DNA from 2 places in the Vibrio sp. SCSIO 43137 genome. Region 2 is predicted to be linked to the other one. Evidence: predicted binding sites of a transcription regulator. Region 2 holds the regulator's gene; the other holds the start of a gene.

Region 1 (10,179 bases), 560 kb from region 2:
TCCCGTACTTCTTACAATTGCGATGGGGGGACGGAGAAGGCTAGGTGGCCTGGCGACGGTTGTCCAGGTTCAAGTGCGTAGGCTGATTTCTTAGGTAAATCCGGGAAATCTTAAGGCCGAGACACGATGTCGAGCGCCCAAGGGCGTGAAGTCATTGATGCCATGCTTCCAGGAAAAGCCTCTAAGCTTCAGATTGTAAGGAATCGTACCCCAAACCGACACAGGTGGTCGGGTAGAGAATACCAAGGCGCTTGAGAGAACTCGGGTGAAGGAACTAGGCAAAATGGTACCGTAACTTCGGGAGAAGGTACGCTTCTGACGGTGAAGTCCCTTGCGGATGGAGCTATCGGAAGTCGCAGATACCAGGTGGCTGCAACTGTTTATTAAAAACACAGCACTGTGCAAAATCGTAAGATGACGTATACGGTGTGACGCCTGCCCGGTGCCGGAAGGTTAATTGATGGGGTTAGACTTAGGTCGAAGCTCTTGATCGAAGCCCCGGTAAACGGCGGCCGTAACTATAACGGTCCTAAGGTAGCGAAATTCCTTGTCGGGTAAGTTCCGACCTGCACGAATGGCGTAATGATGGCCACGCTGTCTCCACCCGAGACTCAGTGAAATTGAAATCGCTGTGAAGATGCAGTGTACCCGCGGCTAGACGGAAAGACCCCGTGAACCTTTACTACAGCTTGGCACTGAACATTGAGCCTACATGTGTAGGATAGGTGGGAGGCTTTGAAACTGTGTCGCCAGATACAGTGGAGCCATCCTTGAAATACCACCCTTGTATGTTTGATGTTCTAACTTAGCCCCGTTATCCGGGGTGAGGACAGTGCCTGGTGGGTAGTTTGACTGGGGCGGTCTCCTCCCAAAGAGTAACGGAGGAGCACGAAGGTGGGCTAAACACGGTTGGACATCGTGTGGTTAGTGCAATGGCATAAGCCCGCTTGACTGCGAGAATGACAATTCGAGCAGGTGCGAAAGCAGGTCATAGTGATCCGGTGGTTCTGAATGGAAGGGCCATCGCTCAACGGATAAAAGGTACTCCGGGGATAACAGGCTGATACCGCCCAAGAGTTCATATCGACGGCGGTGTTTGGCACCTCGATGTCGGCTCATCACATCCTGGGGCTGAAGTCGGTCCCAAGGGTATGGCTGTTCGCCATTTAAAGTGGTACGCGAGCTGGGTTTAGAACGTCGTGAGACAGTTCGGTCCCTATCTGCCGTGGGCGTTGGAGAATTGAAAGGGGCTGCTCCTAGTACGAGAGGACCGGAGTGGACGAACCTCTGGTGTTCGGGTTGTGTCGCCAGACGCATTGCCCGGTAGCTAAGTTCGGAATCGATAACCGCTGAAAGCATCTAAGCGGGAAGCGAGCCTTGAGATGAGTTCTCCCTGATACTTTAAGTATCCTAAAGGGTTGTCGTAGACTACGACGTTGATAGGCAGGGTGTGTAAGCGTTGTGAGGCGTTGAGCTAACCTGTACTAATTGCCCGTGAGGCTTAACCGTACAACACCCAAGGGGTTTTGTTTTGGACTCAAATAGAACATTGAATGTGTAGAGACACGAACTTTTAAACAGCTTTCCGATTTGTTGGTTTTCACTTTTTTAGAAAAAGTGAAATCAAAAACAGAATTTTGCTTGGCGACCATAGCGTTGTGGACCCACCTGACTCCATGCCGAACTCAGAAGTGAAACGCAATAGCGCCGATGGTAGTGTGGGGCTTCCCCATGTGAGAGTAGGACATCGCCAGGCTTTTAAATTTGTCTAACCAGACACGCAGCGGAGCGGTAGTTCAGTTGGTTAGAATACCGGCCTGTCACGCCGGGGGTCGCGGGTTCGAGTCCCGTCCGCTCCGCCACTTATTTGAAACCTCAGTAGAAATACTGGGGTTTTTTCGTATCTGGCGTATTACTTTTGGCCTTCGGCCAACGAGTCCCGCAAAAGGTTTGCCCGTAGACCGCAACCCCGGACTAGGCGTCCCCGCCGTCCGCCACTTATATTAAGCCTTAGACTGGCCGTCCGCGACTGGCCGTCCGCACAGAAATGCTGGGGCTTTTTGGCGTTTAAGGGAAATAAAAGCTCTATAGATAAATTTTCTTCTTCTCTTCTGTTCAAAAACTCGACTTCTCCTGCTCCATAAGCTAATCTGGCTATATAGACGTCTAGATAGCTTATGGAGAGAGCCGTGCCAATTAGGATCCCTGACAGACTTCCTGCCTCCGATGTACTCAAAAACGAGAATATTTTTGTTATGCCTATGTCACGGGCATCAACACAGGAAATTCGTCCGTTAAAGGTACTGATTTTAAATTTGATGCCGAAGAAAATTGAGACCGAAACTCAGTTTCTCAGGTTGCTGTCGAACAGCCCGCTACAGATAGATGTAGAACTGCTGCGTATTGATAACCGGCCGAGCAAAAATACCCCAACAGAACACTTAGATACCTTTTATCGTCAGTTTGAAACCGTCAGGCAACGCAATTTTGATGGTTTAATAATTACCGGCGCACCATTGGGGTTAGTACAGTTTGAAGATGTGATTTACTGGGAGCATCTTGAAAGCATCATGAACTGGGCCAAAGATCATGTGACTTCAACACTATTTGTTTGCTGGGCTGCTCAGGCTGGTCTGAAATTACTTTATGACCTCCCGAAAAAAACGCGCAAAGAGAAGTTATCGGGTGTTTATACCCATAAGATTCATGATATCTACCACCCGATTTTAAGAGGGTTTGACGATAACTTTCTCGCGCCACACTCAAGGTATGCAGACTTTACTTCTGAGTTTTTGTTAGAGCATACGGATCTGGATATTCTGGCCACGTCTGACGTAGCAGGGGTTTATCTGGCAGCAACTAAAGATAAGCGGAATGTCTTTGTCACCGGACATCCTGAGTATGAATGTCACACCTTACACAACGAATACGTAAGGGATCTTGGTGAGGGGATGGATCCGGCTATACCGGTAAACTATTACCCTAACGATAATCCGGATAACCAGCCGATAGCCAGCTGGCGTAGTCATGGACACTTGTTGTTTTCGAACTGGTTAAACTACTGTGTATACCAGCAGACACCTTACGATTTGGAACACTTCTCAGAAGACAACTTTACAAGAGATGATTAATAAAAAGGGTAGCTCAGCTACCCTTTATCGTATCTACTCTTCTGCAGATTTGGCTTTGTTAATCAGGGGAGTAATGGTCGCTCCCTGAACCAGTATTGAGAACACAACCACAGAGTAGGTCATCACCAGGATAATTTCCCTGACATCTATTCCTTTCTCCGGGATAACCATAACACCGGCAGGAATGGCCAGTGCCATCGCTATCGCAAGACCACCCCTTAAGCCACCCCAGGTCAAAATCTTCACTGACCAAGGGTTATATGTGCGGAATCGGCGGAAGCCGAGGTAAGAGATAAATACACTCAGATAACGGCTTAGCAGAACAAGAGGAATAGCCAGTACCATCAAAATCCAGTCTTCTTTATGGAATTCAAAAAGAAGCATTGAAAGGCCGATAAGCAGAAACAGAACGCCGTTGAGGAACTCATCTACCAGTTCCCAGAAATGGTCTAGATGCTCTTCGCTCTCTTTAGAGAAACCGACAAAGCGTGTCCAGTTACCAATCATGATGCCTGATACCACCATGGCCAGAGGACCGGAGACGTGAATAATATCAGCGAAAACGTAACCTGCTGTCGGGATACCAATGGTAAGTAACAGCTCCATGGAGTGATCATTGGTTGCGCTAATCAGATAGTGAAAAACCAAACCTAAAACAAAGCCGTAGAGAATTCCTCCGACCGCTTCATGCAGAAACAGTAGGCTTACACTGCCGACCGTTGGTGCTTCACTACCAAAAGCAATAGCAAACAGGGTGACAAACAGTACCAGACCAAAGCCGTCATTAAACAGCGATTCGCCCTCTATCTGAGTCGATATCCGTTTTGGAGCGTCCAGCTTTTTTACAATGGCGAGAACAGCAATAGGATCCGTTGGTGAAATAAGTGCGCCGAATAGTAAGCAGTAAATAAAGCCTAGTTTAATACCTAGCAGACTGACAATGGCAAACAGTACCAGACCAATAAAGAAGGTAGAGAACAGAGTTGCAAACAGAGCCAGCACCGTGATCTCCCACTTCTGATCTTTCAGGTTAGGAAGTTTAATTCCCAGTCCGCCGGCAAACAGCAGAAAGCCAAGTATTCCCTTTAACAGGAAAGCTTCAAAATTAATTTCAGCTATGGTGGTAGATGCAATTTCTATCAGATTAAACCAATCGTTATGTCCGGCAACTATGATTAGAAGTGAAAGCATCATTGAGCCGGCGGTGATGGCAATGGTGGTTTGCATTTTTCCTATTTTGCTGTTGATAAATGCAATCGCCATTGCTGCAGCTGCAAGGAAACAGAGAGTGTAGTAGACAGTCATGGTTAATCCGGTTGATGAGAAAGTGTGAATTCTCCTCCTGAATTGTTTAATTATCAATTGTCATATGAAAAATAAATGTTAATTCAGATGTTTATTCTGACAGAGAGTATTTTTAATTTTAGACGTCTAGATTTCTATATTGGCTGTGATAGGATGTAGCGATATAAGTAATGGATTGAGGTTGTACTGTGACTGGAAGCAAGATTAGAGAGCAAATAGAAGAGATACTTAAACAGCGGATTTTACTGATTGATGGTGGTATGGGGACCATGATTCAGGGCTATAAACTGGAAGAGAAAGAGTATCGCGGAGAACGCTTTGCCTCCTGGCCATCTGATCTGAAAGGCAACAATGATCTCCTTGTTCTTACCCAGCCGCAGATAATCAAAGAGATCCATTCAAAGTATCTGGAAGCCGGCGCAGATATATTAGAAACCAACAGTTTCAACGCTACAACCATTGCTATGGCTGACTATGATATGGAGAGCCTTAGTGCAGAGATAAACTTCGAAGCTGCACGTCTTGCCCGTGAAGTTGCTGATGAATGGACAGCAAAGACGCCTGAAAAACCAAGATTCGTTGCTGGTGTACTGGGTCCGACCAACCGTACTTGTTCTATTTCCCCAGATGTAAATGATCCGGGATTCAGGAATGTCAGCTTTGATGAGTTGGTTGAAGCTTATAGTGAGTCTACCCGCGCTTTAATTGAAGGTGGCTCAGATCTTATCCTGATTGAAACTATTTTCGATACCCTGAATGCTAAAGCGTGTGCGTTTGCCGTTGAATCAGTTTTTGAAGAACTGGGAACGGAACTTCCTGTAATGATCTCCGGAACCATCACTGATGCATCGGGAAGAACCCTGTCAGGACAGACTACAGAGGCATTCTACAACGCATTACGACATGTAAATCCGATCTCTTTCGGGCTTAACTGTGCATTAGGGCCGGATGAGTTAAGACAGTATGTAGTAGAGATGTCGAGGATCTCCGAAAGCTTTGTCTCTGTTCACCCTAACGCAGGTTTGCCAAACGCCTTTGGTGAGTATGATCTGTCACCGGAAGATATGGCAGAGCATGTTGAGGAGTGGGCAAAAAGTGGCTTCCTGAACCTTGTTGGTGGTTGCTGCGGCACAACACCTGAACATATCCGTCAAATGGCCAAGGTGGTTGAAGGTATTAAGCCTAGAGCCCTGCCTGATATTCCGCGTGCCTGTCGTTTATCGGGTCTTGAACCGCTGACTATTGATAAAGACACCCTGTTTGTAAACGTTGGTGAAAGAACCAATGTGACCGGTTCTGCACGATTTAAGCGTCTGATCAAAGAAGAGCTTTATGATGAGGCGTTAGAAGTTGCCCGCCAACAGGTAGAGAACGGCGCGCAGATCATCGATATTAATATGGATGAGGGTATGCTGGATGCCGAAGCCTGTATGGTTCGGTTCCTTAACCTATGTGCTTCAGAGCCTGAAATTTCTAAAGTGCCTATTATGGTTGACTCCTCTAAGTGGGAGGTAATTGAAGCTGGCCTGAAATGTATTCAGGGCAAAAGCATTGTTAACTCAATCTCCCTTAAAGAGGGCAAAGAGAAATTTATCGAGCAGGCTAAGTTGATCCGTCGCTATGGTGCGGCTGTGATAGTAATGGCCTTTGATGAGGTTGGTCAGGCTGATACCCGTGAGAGAAAACTGGAGATCTGTACCAATGCTTACCGCATCTTGGTGGATGAAGTCGGCTTTCCGCCGGAAGATATTATCTTTGATCCGAACATCTTTGCTATCGCGACAGGGATAGATGAACACAATAACTATGCGGTAGATTTTATTAATGCCGTCGCGGATATTAAGCGGGATCTCCCTTACGCCATGATCTCTGGTGGTGTTTCCAATGTTTCGTTCTCTTTCCGTGGTAATAACTATGTGCGTGAAGCTATTCATGCTGTGTTCCTGTACCACTGTTTTAAACACGGTATGGATATGGGTATTGTTAATGCCGGACAACTTGAAATCTACGACAATGTACCGTTAAAGCTGCGTGATGCGGTTGAAGATGTGGTACTAAACCGTCGTGAAGATGCTACAGAACTGCTGCTGGATATTGCCAATGAGTATCGTGAAAACGGTGTCGGTAAAGAAGAAGATGCATCAGCACAAGAGTGGCGCGGCTGGCCGGTAGAAAAACGCCTTGAGCATGCTTTGGTGAAAGGAATTACCGAATTTATTGTTGAAGATACAGAAGAAGCACGCCTTAATGCTGAGAAGCCTCTGGAGGTGATTGAAGGGCCTCTGATGGACGGTATGAACGTTGTCGGCGATCTGTTTGGTGAAGGTAAGATGTTCCTGCCACAGGTAGTAAAATCTGCTCGGGTAATGAAGCAGGCGGTTGCGCATCTGGAACCATTTATTAATGCGGCTAAACAGGCTGGCAGCTCTAACGGTAAGATCTTGCTGGCTACAGTAAAAGGCGATGTTCACGATATCGGTAAGAACATTGTTGGTGTGGTACTGCAATGTAATAACTACGAGATTATCGATCTCGGGGTGATGGTGCCTTGTGAACAGATACTTAAAGTCGCTAAAGAAGAGAATGTTGATATTATCGGTCTTTCAGGCCTGATCACGCCTTCTCTTGATGAGATGGTACATGTGGCGAAAGAGATGGAGCGTCAAGGCTTTGATCTTCCTCTTATGATTGGTGGTGCAACAACCTCAAAAGCACATACCGCCGTTAAGATCGAACAGAACTACTCTCACCCTGTGGTTTATGTAAACAACGCTTCCAGAGCGGTGGGTGTCTGTACTTCTCTGCTTTCTGATGAACTCAGGCCTCAGTTTGTTGAGAGGCTGGATAAGGAATATGACAGAGTAAGAGATCAGCACAACAGAAAAACGCCAAGAACTAAGCCGATCACTCTCGAGCAAGCACGTGAGAACAAGGTTGATATTAACTGGGCAGAATATACTCCTCCTGTGCCTGTTAAAGCTGGTGTGCATGTATTTGAACCGGAGAGCCTGAAAGAGCTGCGCAACTATATTGACTGGACTCCATTCTTTATGACCTGGTCATTGATGGGTAAATACCCGACGATATTTGAACATGAAGAAGTAGGTGAAGAAGCGAAACGCCTTTATCGTGACGCTAATCTCTGGCTGGATAAAGTTGAAAAAGAAGGGCTGCTTAAGGTTAAAGGTATTTGCGGACTGTTTCCTGCCAACTCTGTTGGTGATGATATCGAGATTTATACTGACGACAAACGCAATCAGCTCGCCAGTAAACTGCATAACCTGCGTCAACAGACAGAGAAACCGAAGGGCTTTAACTACTGTTTGTCTGACTATATAGCTCCTAAGCAGAGCTCAAAACCAGACTGGGTTGGTATGTTTGCTGTTACCGGTGGAATCGGGGAGCGTGAACTGGCTGATCAGTTTAAAGCTCAGGGAGACGACTATAACTCTATTATGATTCAGGCCGTTGCTGACCGGCTGGCTGAAGCTTTCTCTGAATATCTTCATGAAAAGGTCCGAAAAGAGCTATGGGGTTATGCGGCGGATGAAAATCTTACTAATGAAGAACTCGTCCGGGAGAAGTATCAGGGAATTCGTCCTGCACCGGGTTATCCGGCTTGTCCTGAACACAGTGAAAAGCAGCAGATATGGGATCTGTTACAAGTGGAAGAAAAAATTGGTATGCAGCTGACTTCCAGCTATGCCATGTTGCCGGGCGCATCGGTATCAGGCTGGTATTTCTCTCACCCTGATTCAAGATACTTTGCTGTGGCAAAGATTCAAAAGGATCAGCTAGATGATTATGCCGAGAGAAAAGGCTGGGATGCAGAACAGGCTGAACGTTGGCTGGCGCCAAATATCGATTAAGTTGCTTTACTCTTTGATGTTAAAAATAAAAGGTCGGCAATTTGCCGACCTTTTCTGTATATGCAGTGACTATTCTCTTAATTCAAATAGCTCCTGATGCAGCATCTGAACGGAACGTCTTGAATCAGCTGAACGGACAAGGAAGCAGAGATTATGCTGGCTGGCTCCGTAACAGATCATTCTCAGGTTAATATCTTCCAGCGTACCAAACACTTTTTTGGCGTAACCTTTACACTCGCTCATATTGTTACCTATCAGGGCAACCAGACAGAGATCTTGTTCTATCTCAACACTACAAAGTTGTTCCAGCTCTTTTTGCGCTTCGGCAGGCAGTTCGGGTGAGCCACCGGCAGTGTTGGTTTGATCTAACGTCAGGGAGACGCTCACCTCTGATGTAGTAATCAAATCAACGGAGATCTTATAACGCGCCAGAATCTTAAATACTTCAGCCAGGAAACCATAAGCATGGAACATATTAGGGCTGTGCAGGGTTACCATGGTCTGGTTGCAGCGCAGTGCGATAGCACGGAACAGCGGGGCACTTTTCACTTCTTGCTTGATCCAGGTTCCGCCTTTCTCTGGCGCTTTAGAAGAGCCGACAAAAACCGGGATTTGATGTCTCAGGGCTGGCAGAAGCGTTGAAGGGTGCAGAATTTTGGCACCAAAGTTAGCCATCTCTGATGCTTCACTAAAACTGATTTCAGGAATTGGTGAAGCTTTAGGGGCGATACGGGGGTCAGTTGTATAAATACCCGGAACATCGGTCCAGATTTCAAGGCCTTTGGCTTCAACGGCTTCAGCGATAAGGGCGGCACTATAGTCGCTGCCACCGCGCCCAAGTGTGGTTGTATTGCCTTCAGAGTCTGATCCGATAAAGCCTTGCGTGATAACGACATGTTTCTGACAAAGGGGGACCAGCTTTTCCTGAGCCAGCCGGGAAATTTCTTCCAGTTCCGGTTCTGCTTTCCCGTATGCCGCCGATGTCCTCATTACTTCACGGATATCAAAGCGGACGGCGTCTATGCCACGCTCTTTCATTAGTTGGGTAAGAATGTAGGTCGACATCAGTTCGCCGCTGGCAACAAGCTGATCGGTAAGCTTGTCGCTTGGTTGCTGTTCGGCTTGCTCTGCAACCATGGCGACCTGTTTCAGCACTTGGTGAACGTTATTTTCCGTCTCCAGAGGATCGGCTAACTGATCAATAACGGAATTGTGCAACTCAGTTAACTGACGTAACAGCTCTTTCTGACGTTCAGAGTTGACGCCACTGGCCAGTTCAACTAACAGATTAGTCACCCCTGAACAGGCACTGCTTACCACCAGTTTAGTGTCTGGATTGTTTTCGATAATGGCTGCACAACGACTCATAGCGGTAAAGTCCGCAACGCTAGTTCCGCCAAACTTAGCGACATTAAATGTGCTCACACTAATTCTCCCTTTTTATTCATCCATAAAATTGCTGAAAACTTAATTGTTATCAAAGAGAAGAGTATTCGGGAGCGGAGGAAAAACATCAGAAATGAGTATAACCTCAGAAGCTCCCCACCAGATGTTCCGGTGACAGTCAGCAGGATTCAGCCTGCTCAACCGACAAGTAATTACGCTCACTAAATACTCATCTCGGCATTGCTCCCCCTCAGTGTAGTGTATTGGAGTTGAGGCTCCACAAAACACTTGCCTGGGCAATGCTCCTCTTCTGTAATGATGTTCATTGAACGTTTTTGCAGCAGGAATGTCAATGGCTAAATGAATTTTTAGTCAAACTTTATTCATTGCCTGTATATCTGGTTTGACCTCTAGACTTGAGTCGAATTGTTGAGTCTGCTGAAATGTTCTAATCTAAGTCATTGCTTTCAATATTACCGAGCACAAAT
Region 2 (10,179 bases):
AATCGCTCCGGCAGTCACTGCCCTTCCGGCGCCCGGTCCGCGAATAACCAGAGGATTGTCCTTATACCAGACACTTTCAATAGCGAAAATGTTGTCACACGGCAGCAGATTCGCCAATGCATGGTCACTGTTCAGCGCTTCAATTCCTACCGTCGCCTCTCCATTCTTCTCCAGCCGGGCAACGTAACGCAGTACCTTCTCCTCTTTCTGTGCTTTCGCCAGACGTTCAGCCAGAATCGAGCTCAGTAAAGCTCCCTGATCAAAGAACTCATCCAGAGAGAGCTCTTTGAGCTCCTCAGGCACCAGTGATTCAACTTTTACGTTCTCCGGCTCAATCTTAAGGCCTGACTCACGCGCCAGAATTACCAGCTTTCTCATCACATCAGAGCCATCAAGATCAGAGCGGGGATCCGGCTCTGTCAGCCCCTGCTGCCAAGCCAGTTCCATTAGTTCACTGAAAGGCACACTGCCGTCAAACTGCTGGAACAGCCATGAAAGAGTGCCGGAGAATATACCCGATAAAGCCAGAACCTCATCACCACTCTCATGTAGATCTCTTACGGTATGGTTTACCGGTAACCCTGCTCCTACAGTTGCGTTGTAGAACCAGTGCCTGCCGGTTTTGCTAAAGGCGTTCTGAACTCTGTCATAAAACTCACCGGAGGCTGAGCCGGCAACCTTATTGGCAGAGATAAGGTGAAAACCTTTTTCTGCTATCTCGGGATATTTCAGTGAAATCTCTTTACTGGCCGTGACATCCAATACAATAATTTCATCGTATTCCTGCTGATGGGAGAGCTTCTCTATCCACTCATGGCCACCGTGTTCAATCGCCTCATCATGATACCGGTCTGTAATTGTAGCGAGATCTAAACCGTCGTAGTTGAGGCAGTAAGAGCGGCTGGTAACAACCCCTATCAGGTCAAAACTCATTCCGCGACGTTTTTCCAGTCCGGCTTTCTGCTCTGCAAACAGTTCCAGCCAGCTGGCACCGATATTGCCTTTACCGCACAATACCAGCCCCACACGTTTTTGCGCCTGAAACAGCTGTGTATGAATTCCCTGAACCAGTTGACAGGTATCGGTTTTTCTTAATACAGCGGCAAGGCTCAGTCCGGACTCCGCCTCACAGATAAACTCTACAGGTGCATTCTTCAGTTGCTGATAGAAACCGTGGGTATGGATCGGGTTATTACTGACACCGGCTCCCACTGCTGCAACAAGGGAGTAGCCCTCTTTAAGGCGAATATCACCGTCAATAGCGGCATCCTGCAAAAATTCCAACGCCCCGCCAGCCACTTCTGCAGTATAGGCAAGCTGAATTTCCCCCTGATCCGGCTGAGTATTAAAGGCAAGAGGCTGAAGCTGTGCCCGGGCAAGGCTATTCAATATATGCTCCTGCGCCCTTGCAAAATCATGAGCATGACCAAGATCCAGCTCGATAATAAGTACTTCATCCAGAGAAGTGATGATCTTCGCCCCTCTCCCTGATGCCAGAACCCGTTCAATGCGGGTTGAACCAGACTCAGGCTGATAACTGCATCTCAGGTCAAGGTTCATTGAACTCTGGGCAACGGGCTGAAGTGTTCTGCTATGCAGTACAGGTGCTGCCAGTCTTGCCAGTTCACTGGCTTCATCAAGACGCAACAGCGGCAACAGACAGGCGTCGTTCACCTTACGCGGGTCAGCACTATAAACTCCGTCAACATCACTCCAGATTGTCACTCTTGCCGCATCCGACAAGGCTCCGATAACCGTAGCTGAGTAATCTGAGCCGTTTCTTCCCAGTAGCACGGTCTCCTCTTGTGAGTTTCGCGCCATAAAACCGGTGATGACCAGCCTTCTGTGCTGGTGCTGAACCAACTCCTGCCTGATAAGAGAACGTGAACGGGAAAAATCGACTTCCGGCTGTGTACACCGCTCTGCACGCAGTAAGTTTCTTGAATCAAGCATGGCGGCATCGAGACTACTCTGATTTAACAGAGCCGTTAAAAGACGTGCCGACCACACTTCACCATGACCAAGAACATCGGCAGACTGAGCCTCCGTTAATGGCGCCATCAGTTCACCGAGTGCTGCCATCTCACTGTTAAGCTGTTGCAACAAGGCTTGCGGCTCTGTAACCAGCGCCTCAATCAGCCCGCTCTGGAACTGACGCAGTTCTGTAAGTAGTTCATGGGCTATCCGGCCATCTTTTTTCAGGGCATCCAGCCACTCATATAGCCGGTTGGTGGTATCGCCTGCGGCTGAAACTACGATAAGGTCGTCTTGTTCAGAATACTCAGACAGAATGGTAACTACCCTGCGGTAGCATTCCGGGTCTGCCAGACTGCTACCACCAAACTTGTGTAACTGACGAAGGTGGCTCATTACTCACCTCCCTCTAATGAAGCAAATGCCTGTTTCAGGTCATCAATTAAGTCGTCACTGTCTTCCAGACCAACGGACAATCTAAGCAGATTCTGAGAAATACCGGCTTCTTCCAGTGCAGCCTCTCCCATCGCTCTATGGGTCATTGATGCCGGGTGGCAAATCAGGCTTTCAACCCCACCAAGAGACTCCGCCAGAGAGAAAAGTTTCAGGGCACCGACAAAGGTTTTCAGTTGTTCAAATGAGCCATTGAACTCAAAGCTGAGCATGGAACCAAATCCCGTTTGCTGCTTTTTGGCAATAGCGTGTCCCGGATGATCAGGCAGGCTGGGGTGATAAATTGTTGCTACATGCTTCTGCTGATGAAGGTAACTAAGAATCGCCAGTGAACTCTCTTCATGTATGCGCATTCTTGCGCCAAGTGTCCTGACTCCCCTTAAAGTCATATAGCTGTCGAATGGTGTTCCCGTTGCACCAATGCAGTTGCCCCACCACGCCAGCTCTTCGGCATGCTGCTCTGATTTCGTTATCACCACACCACCGATAACGTCGGAATGACCGTTAATGTACTTAGTGGTAGAGTGAATAACAAAGTCTGCGCCCAGTTCAAGAGGCTTTTGGTATATGGGTGTCAAAAAGGTATTGTCGACCGCAACAAGAGCACCAAGCTGATGGGCTTGCTGACAAATGGCTTCAATATCCACTACCCGTACAAGAGGATTAGAAGGGGTTTCCAGTAATACCAGCTTCGGCTTTCTGCTTAGTGCTTCAGATAAAGCGGCAGAATCAGACTGGTCGACAAAGGCGACCTGAAAATCACCTTTCTGAGCTCTGGTATTAAACAGGCGATAAGTACCGCCATAGCAGTCGTGAGGAGCAACTATCAGATCATCCGGCCCTAAAAAGGCAGAGACCAAAAGGTTCAATGCAGAGGTACCGCAGTTGGTGACCACCGCACCCTTACCGGATTCCAGTTCATAAAGGGCTTGTTCCAGCAAACCGCGGTTAGGATTTCCTGAACGGGTATAATCATATTTAGGAACATCACCGAAACTGGGGAAACTATAATTGGTTGACAGATAAATGGGCGGAACGACAGCGTGGTGCTGGGTGTCTGATTCAATGCCTGTGCGAACAGCAATCGTCGCTGGTTTCCGTTTTGTCATAAGATGAACTTCCTTTCTCTTTGCTACTGCTACCAGATAACTATAGTTTATTTGACAGACAGCACTTTACTAACAAGAAAAGCAGACGTCAATACTTCTAGACGTCCATATATCTTTGCTTATGGCGGTAAATCCCGCTAGAATCCCCACCTATAACTATTTATTACTAATTTCTTTGATGAAAGGTGCGCAATGGCAGACTGGAACGGCGACTATATTAGTCCTTATGCTGAACATGGAAAAAAGAGTGAGCAGGTGAAAAAAATCACTGTCTCTATCCCTTTAAAGGTTCTTAAGGTATTAACCGATGAACGTACCCGTCGCCAGATCAATAACCTTCGCCATGCCACAAACAGTGAACTGCTGTGCGAGGCCTTTCTGCACGCCTATACAGGTCAGCCGCTTCCGACTGACGAAGATCTAAGAAAAGATCGCCCGGACGATATACCGACTGAAGCTAAGACTATGATGACAGAGATGGGCATCGAGTTCGAAGCCTTTGACGAAGAGTAAAGTCTAAGCCACAAAATGCAAAAAGGTCAGCTCACAGGCTGACCTTTTTTTGTAAAGCAGAACGGCTTTATTCCATGTAGTTTTCCGGCAGATCAATCCGCGCGACTCCGGACTCAACCGCGGCAATGGCAACGGCTTTAGCCACGCGAGGCAACAGACGCGGATCCATTGGCTTAGGAATAATATACTCTTTACCAAACTCCAGCTCTTTTACACCGGCAGCTTGTTTAACTTCTTGTGGCACCGGCTCTTTGGCCAGTTGGCGAATCGCTTCAACGGCTGCCAGTTTCATTTCAATATTAATTTCACTCGCCCTGACATCCAGTGCACCACGGAACAGGAACGGGAAGCAGATAACATTGTTCACCTGATTCGGATAGTCTGAACGACCGGTGCCCATAATAAGATCATCACGCACCTTATGCGCCAATTCAGGTTTAATCTCTGGATCCGGGTTTGAACAGGCAAATACAACTGGCTTATCCGCCATCAGTGCCAGCGCCTCTTCCGGCAGCAGGTCTGGTCCCGATACACCCAAGAAAAGGTCAGCTCCGGAAATCACCTCTTCAAGGGTTCTCTTATCGGTATTGTTGGCAAAGTGCTTCTTGTGCTCAGTCAGATCTTCACGACGGGTATGAATCACCCCTTTGCGATCCAGCATATAGATTTTTTCACGCTGTGCACCACACTTAATCAGCAGTTCCATACACGCAGTTGCCGCTGCACCGGCACCCAGACAGACGATGGTTGACTCGCAAAGTGTCTTTCCTTGTAGTTCAATGGCATTGAGCATACCCGCCGCAGTCACAATGGCAGTACCGTGTTGGTCATCATGGAACACAGGTACATCACAACGCTCGATCAGACGACGTTCAATCTCAAAGCAATCCGGCGCTTTAATATCTTCCAGATTAATACCGCCAAAGGTATCGGCAATATTTGCTACCGTATCAACAAACTCGTCGATGGTTCTGTGTTTTACCTGAATATCAATTGAATCCAGCCCGGCAAAACGTTTGAACAGCAGCGCCTTACCTTCCATTACCGGCTTGGATGCCATCGGTCCCAGGTTACCCAATCCCAGAATAGCGGTACCGTTAGAGATAACAGCCACCATATTTCCCTTAGCTGTGTACTTATAAACGTTATTTACATCCTGAGCAATTTCGCGCACCGGCTCTGCCACTCCCGGGCTATAGGCCAATGCTAAGTCCTCGACTGAATCAGCTGGCTTAGTAAGTTCTACAGAGATCTTTCCCGCTACCGGATGAGCGTGATATTGAAGTGCTTTTTGACGAAATGCTTCTTGAGGATTGTCTTCGGGCATAATGTGTATTTCCAGAGAGTGTAAACAGATTGTAGGGAGATCAAATTCTAGTAGAAGTTGTTAAATCTTCATAGAAATAAAGTAAATAGATGAAAAATTTTCTTACGGCAGAAACGAAAAAAGGACGCCTGAGCGTCCTTTTCTGCATTCGGTAATAATATTGCTATTATTTTTTGCTTGAAAGTGCACCGAAACGCTTGTTGAAGCGATCAACACGACCACCAGTATCAACGATACGCTGCTTACCAGTGTAGAATGGGTGGCACTTGTCACATACGTCCAGGTGGATAGAATCTTTACCTAGAGTAGAGTTAAATTCGAAAGAGTTGCCGCAAGAACAAGTTGCTTTAACTGCTTTGTACTCAGGATGGATACCTGCTTTCATGGGAAAACCTCATATATAGGCCGTGTCGCTATCCGATTCTAAGCCGGACACCACACGTGTGTTCAAAAATCAGTGCGGTTTTTACCACACCATTAAGGCGGCGTATATTAAAGAATACCGGCGTCGGGATCAACCTATTTGAGTTTTTTTTCACCAACTAAATAACACATGTGCCATATACGCCACTTTGGCAGACAGCGGACAGAAACACGCATAAAGCCATGCATGGTACTCCGCACACCGTTATTTGGCAGATACATCAGCATATCTCGTATTTTCAGCCCGCTTCAACTAAACTAACCGCCTCTTTATCTCATGCTCCCGATTAAAGTTTATGCGCCCGACTATTGCACAGGTATCACTGCCCGTACCACTGGATAAAACGTTTGATTATAAAATTCAGGCGAACCAGTTTCCGGTTATCGGAGGCAGGGTTTCTGTTCCTTTCGGACGACAGACTCTGGTGGGTATTGTCACAGCCATGGTTAACAGCTCTGACTTTCCCCTCGATAAACTTAAACCCATTAAATCTGTTCTTGATTTTGAGCCGGTATGGCCGGACAAACTGCACCAGTTGCTGGTGTGGTGCAGTCAGTTCTATCAACATCCGTTAGGGGAAGTGTTCTCTAATGCCCTTCCCGGTGCATTAAGGAAAGGCAAACAGGCCAGTTTTGCCTCTGTTGTGGAGTGGCAGCTAACGGAAGCAGGAAAAAACCAGTTAATGCTCGGCTTTGGCAGGGCTGTAAAACAGGAAAAAGCGATACGAGCTCTTGCTGATGGGACAAGATCTCACCAACAACTGCTGGATGAAGATATAGACGGCACTCTTTTGAAAAAACTGGAAGAGAAAGGCTGGGTAATCTCTTCTGAGAAAAAATTCAGCAGAAAAAGCTGGCCGGCAGCCGTACAGAGCGAAATGGATACCCCCAGGCTCAACGAAGAGCAGGCCGTTGCAATCGCCACTATTAATAGCCAGAGCGAGTTTAGCTGTAACCTGCTGGAAGGTGTGACGGGTTCGGGCAAAACCGAGGTTTATCTGAACCTGATTAAGCCTGTACTGGAAAAAGGGCAGCAGGCACTGGTGCTGGTTCCTGAAATCGGTTTAACCCCTCAGACGATAAACCGTTTTAAACGGCGCTTTGATGTTCCAGTAGAAGTGATTCACTCCGGCCTGAATGAAACGGAAAAACTTAATGCATGGCTCTCAGCCAGAGAAGCAGAAGCCGGCATCATTATAGGTACCCGATCCGCCCTGTTTACCCCTTTTAAATCTCTGGGGATTATTATTGTTGATGAAGAGCACGACTCCTCATACAAGCAGCAGGACTCTCTGCGCTATCACGCCAGAGATGTCGCCATTATGCGCGCTCATAAAGAGAATATCCCTATTGTTCTCGGCTCTGCCACTCCGGCATTAGAATCTCTGCAAAATGCCCTTAGCGGTAAATATCATCACCTGACCCTGACACAAAGAGCAGGTAATGCCGTACCGGCCACTTATAAAGTGCTGGACGTTAAAGGCCTCTATCTGGAAAGTGGCCTATCAGCCCCTCTGATTGCTGAAATGCGTCAGCATTTAGATGCGGGTAATCAGGTGATGCTTTTTCTTAACCGCAGAGGATACTCTCCGGCACTTATGTGTCACGACTGCGGCTGGATTGCCGATTGTCAGCGATGCGATGCCTACTATACCTATCACCACAATAGTCAGGAGATTCGCTGTCATCATTGTGGTTCGCAAAAGCCGGTAATTCACCACTGTCACAACTGTAACTCAAACCATCTGGTCACTATGGGCGTTGGTACCGAGCAGTTGGAAACCCAACTGGAGCACCTGTTCCCCGAATACAAAACCATACGTATAGACAGAGACAGTACGCGAAGAAAAGGAAGTCTGGAGAACGCTCTTAACGCCATTAAGAACAAAGAGTACCAAATTCTGATTGGTACCCAGATGCTGGCTAAAGGGCACCATTTTCCCGATGTTACTTTGGTTGGGTTACTGGATGTCGACGGCTCTCTCTACAGCAGTGATTTCCGCGCTTCAGAGCGGCTAGCTCAGCTCTTTATACAGGTTGCCGGCCGGGCAGGAAGGGCAAGTAAGCCCGGGGAAGTGATATTACAAACCCATCACCCTGAGCATCCCCTGCTGCAAGCTCTGCTCAATAAGGATTATCACCATTTTGCCCTGACGGCACTAACGGAACGAAAGCAGGCCTATCTGCCGCCTTATACTTACCTGACCCTGTTCCGGGCAGAGGCGAGTAACTCAAAACTGGTGGAAGATTTTCTTCGTCAGGTTCGTCAGACCATTGAGGCCAATCCACTGTTTGACCCTCATACCATGGTTCTTGGGCCAACCCCTGCCCCTATGGCAAAAAGAGCCGGTAAATCCCGTTGGCAACTGCTGCTGCAAACCTCAAACAGAAGCACAATGCAGAAACTTCTGCACAGCGCACGGGCAGCTATACAACTACTGCCACTGGCTAAAAAAGTACGCTGGTCTCTAGATGTTGAGCCACAAGATCTCAGTTAGTTGCAGACGAAAACGTTGTCCTTAACACAAATATATTCATCACTGTGACCGAAATCACATATACTATGCAAGTTTTGTTACATTACCCGTAATTTATTCCGGCTTTAATGAATACACTACAAGAATAATTACTATTAAATTAAATCCAATTGTCTGGAAGAGGTTAAATTTATGGCGACAATGAAGGATGTTGCCCAGCTTGCAGGGGTGTCGACCGCCACTGTATCCAGAGCGTTAATGAACCCTGAGAAAGTATCTGCGTCTACCCGTAAACGAGTTGAAGACGCTGTTTTGGAAGCTGGTTATTCCCCTAACTCCCTCGCAAGAAATCTGCGAAGAAATGAATCTAAGACCATTGTTACGATTGTTCCCGATATCTGTGACCCCTACTTCACAGAGATCATCCGCGGAATTGAAGACGCAGCATTGGAAAATGGCTATCTGGTTCTGCTTGGCGACAGTGGCCAACAGCGCAAACGTGAAAGCTCATTTATCAACCTGGTATTTACTAAGCAAGCCGACGGCATGCTACTGCTGGGTACTGACCTTCCTTTTGATGTCAGTAAACCAGAGCAGAAAAACCTGCCTCCGTTGGTGATGGCCTGTGAATACGCGCCTGAACTTGAGCTTCCGACTGTGCATATTGATAACCTGACTTCTGCTTTTGAAGCGGTTAACTATCTGACCCAGATGGGCCACAAACGAATCGCCCAGATCTCCGGCCCGGAAGAGGCTGCGCTCTGTCAGTTCCGTTTTCAGGGCTATCAACAGGCTCTTCGTCGGGCAGGGCAGACAATGAATGCCGCCTACTGCATCAATAGTGACTTCTCTTTTGAAGGCGGTGCTAAAGCGCTGAAAAAACTACTTTCTCTGCCGGAGCCTCCTACTGCCATCTTCTGTCACAACGACATGATGGCCATTGGCGCCATTCAGCAGGCAAAAAAGCTTGGCCTGCGTATTCCGCAAGATCTCTCTATTGTCGGCTTTGATGATATTCAGTTCTCTCAGTATTGTGATCCGCCGTTAACGACTATATCTCAGCCAAGGTATGAAATTGGTCGTCAGGCGATGTTGATGATGCTTGAGTTACTAAAAGGGCGCGATGTCAGAGCGGGTTCACGCCTGCTTGAAACTAAGCTGGTAGTTCGTAACAGTGCAGCTCCGCCGAGAATTTAGGTTCTTTGCTTTAAACTAAACTGGCACATAAGGTCGTGATGGATTGTGTTAAAGGCGCTTTCTGCATTACCATGTTGCCAGTTTCCGTTTCAGTGAATTGTAAGTGTGGCAAATAGAGATTATGTAAAAAGAGGGCAAGGGTCGCGTAAAAAACCTGCCCGCAAAAGATCCTCCGGTTTCCCATGGAAAGCGGGTGTACTTGCTTTACTTCTTGTAAGCGGATTTGGCTATGGGCTCTATATACTTAATCAAGACCCTGAGCCGCCGAAGACAACGGTAAAGAAAAACACAAAACCAACTAAGCCTGCTGAGAAAAAGGCCTTGCCGCCTCCGCCTGAAGAGAAGTGGGAATATGTAAAGACCCTTCCAAACAAGGAAGTAAAGGTCGAAGCCAAGCAACAGGTAGTTTCAGACATTCCGTATATTATGCAGTGCGGAGCCTTTAAAAACCTGCAGCAAGCGGAAGAGCGTAAGGTCAATATCGCTTTTCAGGGCATCAGCAGTAAGATCCGTAAAAAAGAAGGCAGCAACTGGTACCGAGTCGTTCTTGGTCCTTATGCTCTTAAACGTGAGGCTGAGCGGGATCGACATAAGCTACAAAAAGCTAAAATCGAACCTTGTGCTATCTGGAAAGAACAGCAATAAACCCTCTCCTCCTCTGCTGAGTAGCAAATTAAGCACTGATTTTTCCACAGCACTAGTCTGT

The links. The regulator MetJ, encoded in region 2, represses methionine synthesis genes. The targets are predictions, from matches to a motif close to TTAGACNTNTANANGTCTAA.
Region 1: a site for MetJ is predicted at 2,159-2,178, ahead of metA (homoserine O-acetyltransferase MetA). Genes of this name have one in related genera too.

What each region holds. Positions count from the first base shown of each region.
Region 1 covers NZ_CP116383.1:275,596-285,774, forward strand. The annotation lists rRNA gene PK654_RS01390 (23S ribosomal RNA) at 1-1,509, shown strand, start outside; rRNA gene rrf (5S ribosomal RNA) at 1,641-1,756, shown strand; tRNA gene PK654_RS01400 (tRNA-Asp) at 1,786-1,862, shown strand; gene metA (homoserine O-acetyltransferase MetA) at 2,190-3,131, shown strand; gene PK654_RS01410 (cation:proton antiporter) at 3,165-4,436, opposite strand; gene metH (methionine synthase) at 4,625-8,305, shown strand; gene lysC (lysine-sensitive aspartokinase 3) at 8,375-9,730, opposite strand; lysine riboswitch at 9,833-10,009, opposite strand.
Region 2 covers NZ_CP116383.1:3,084,598-3,094,776, forward strand. The annotation lists gene PK654_RS14475 (bifunctional aspartate kinase/homoserine dehydrogenase II) at 1-2,370, opposite strand, end outside; gene PK654_RS14480 (O-succinylhomoserine (thiol)-lyase) at 2,370-3,536, opposite strand; gene metJ (met regulon transcriptional regulator MetJ) at 3,729-4,049, shown strand; gene PK654_RS14490 (malic enzyme-like NAD(P)-binding protein) at 4,117-5,376, opposite strand; gene rpmE (50S ribosomal protein L31) at 5,543-5,761, opposite strand; gene priA (primosomal protein N') at 6,096-8,297, shown strand; gene cytR (DNA-binding transcriptional regulator CytR) at 8,469-9,473, shown strand; gene PK654_RS14510 (SPOR domain-containing protein) at 9,579-10,118, shown strand.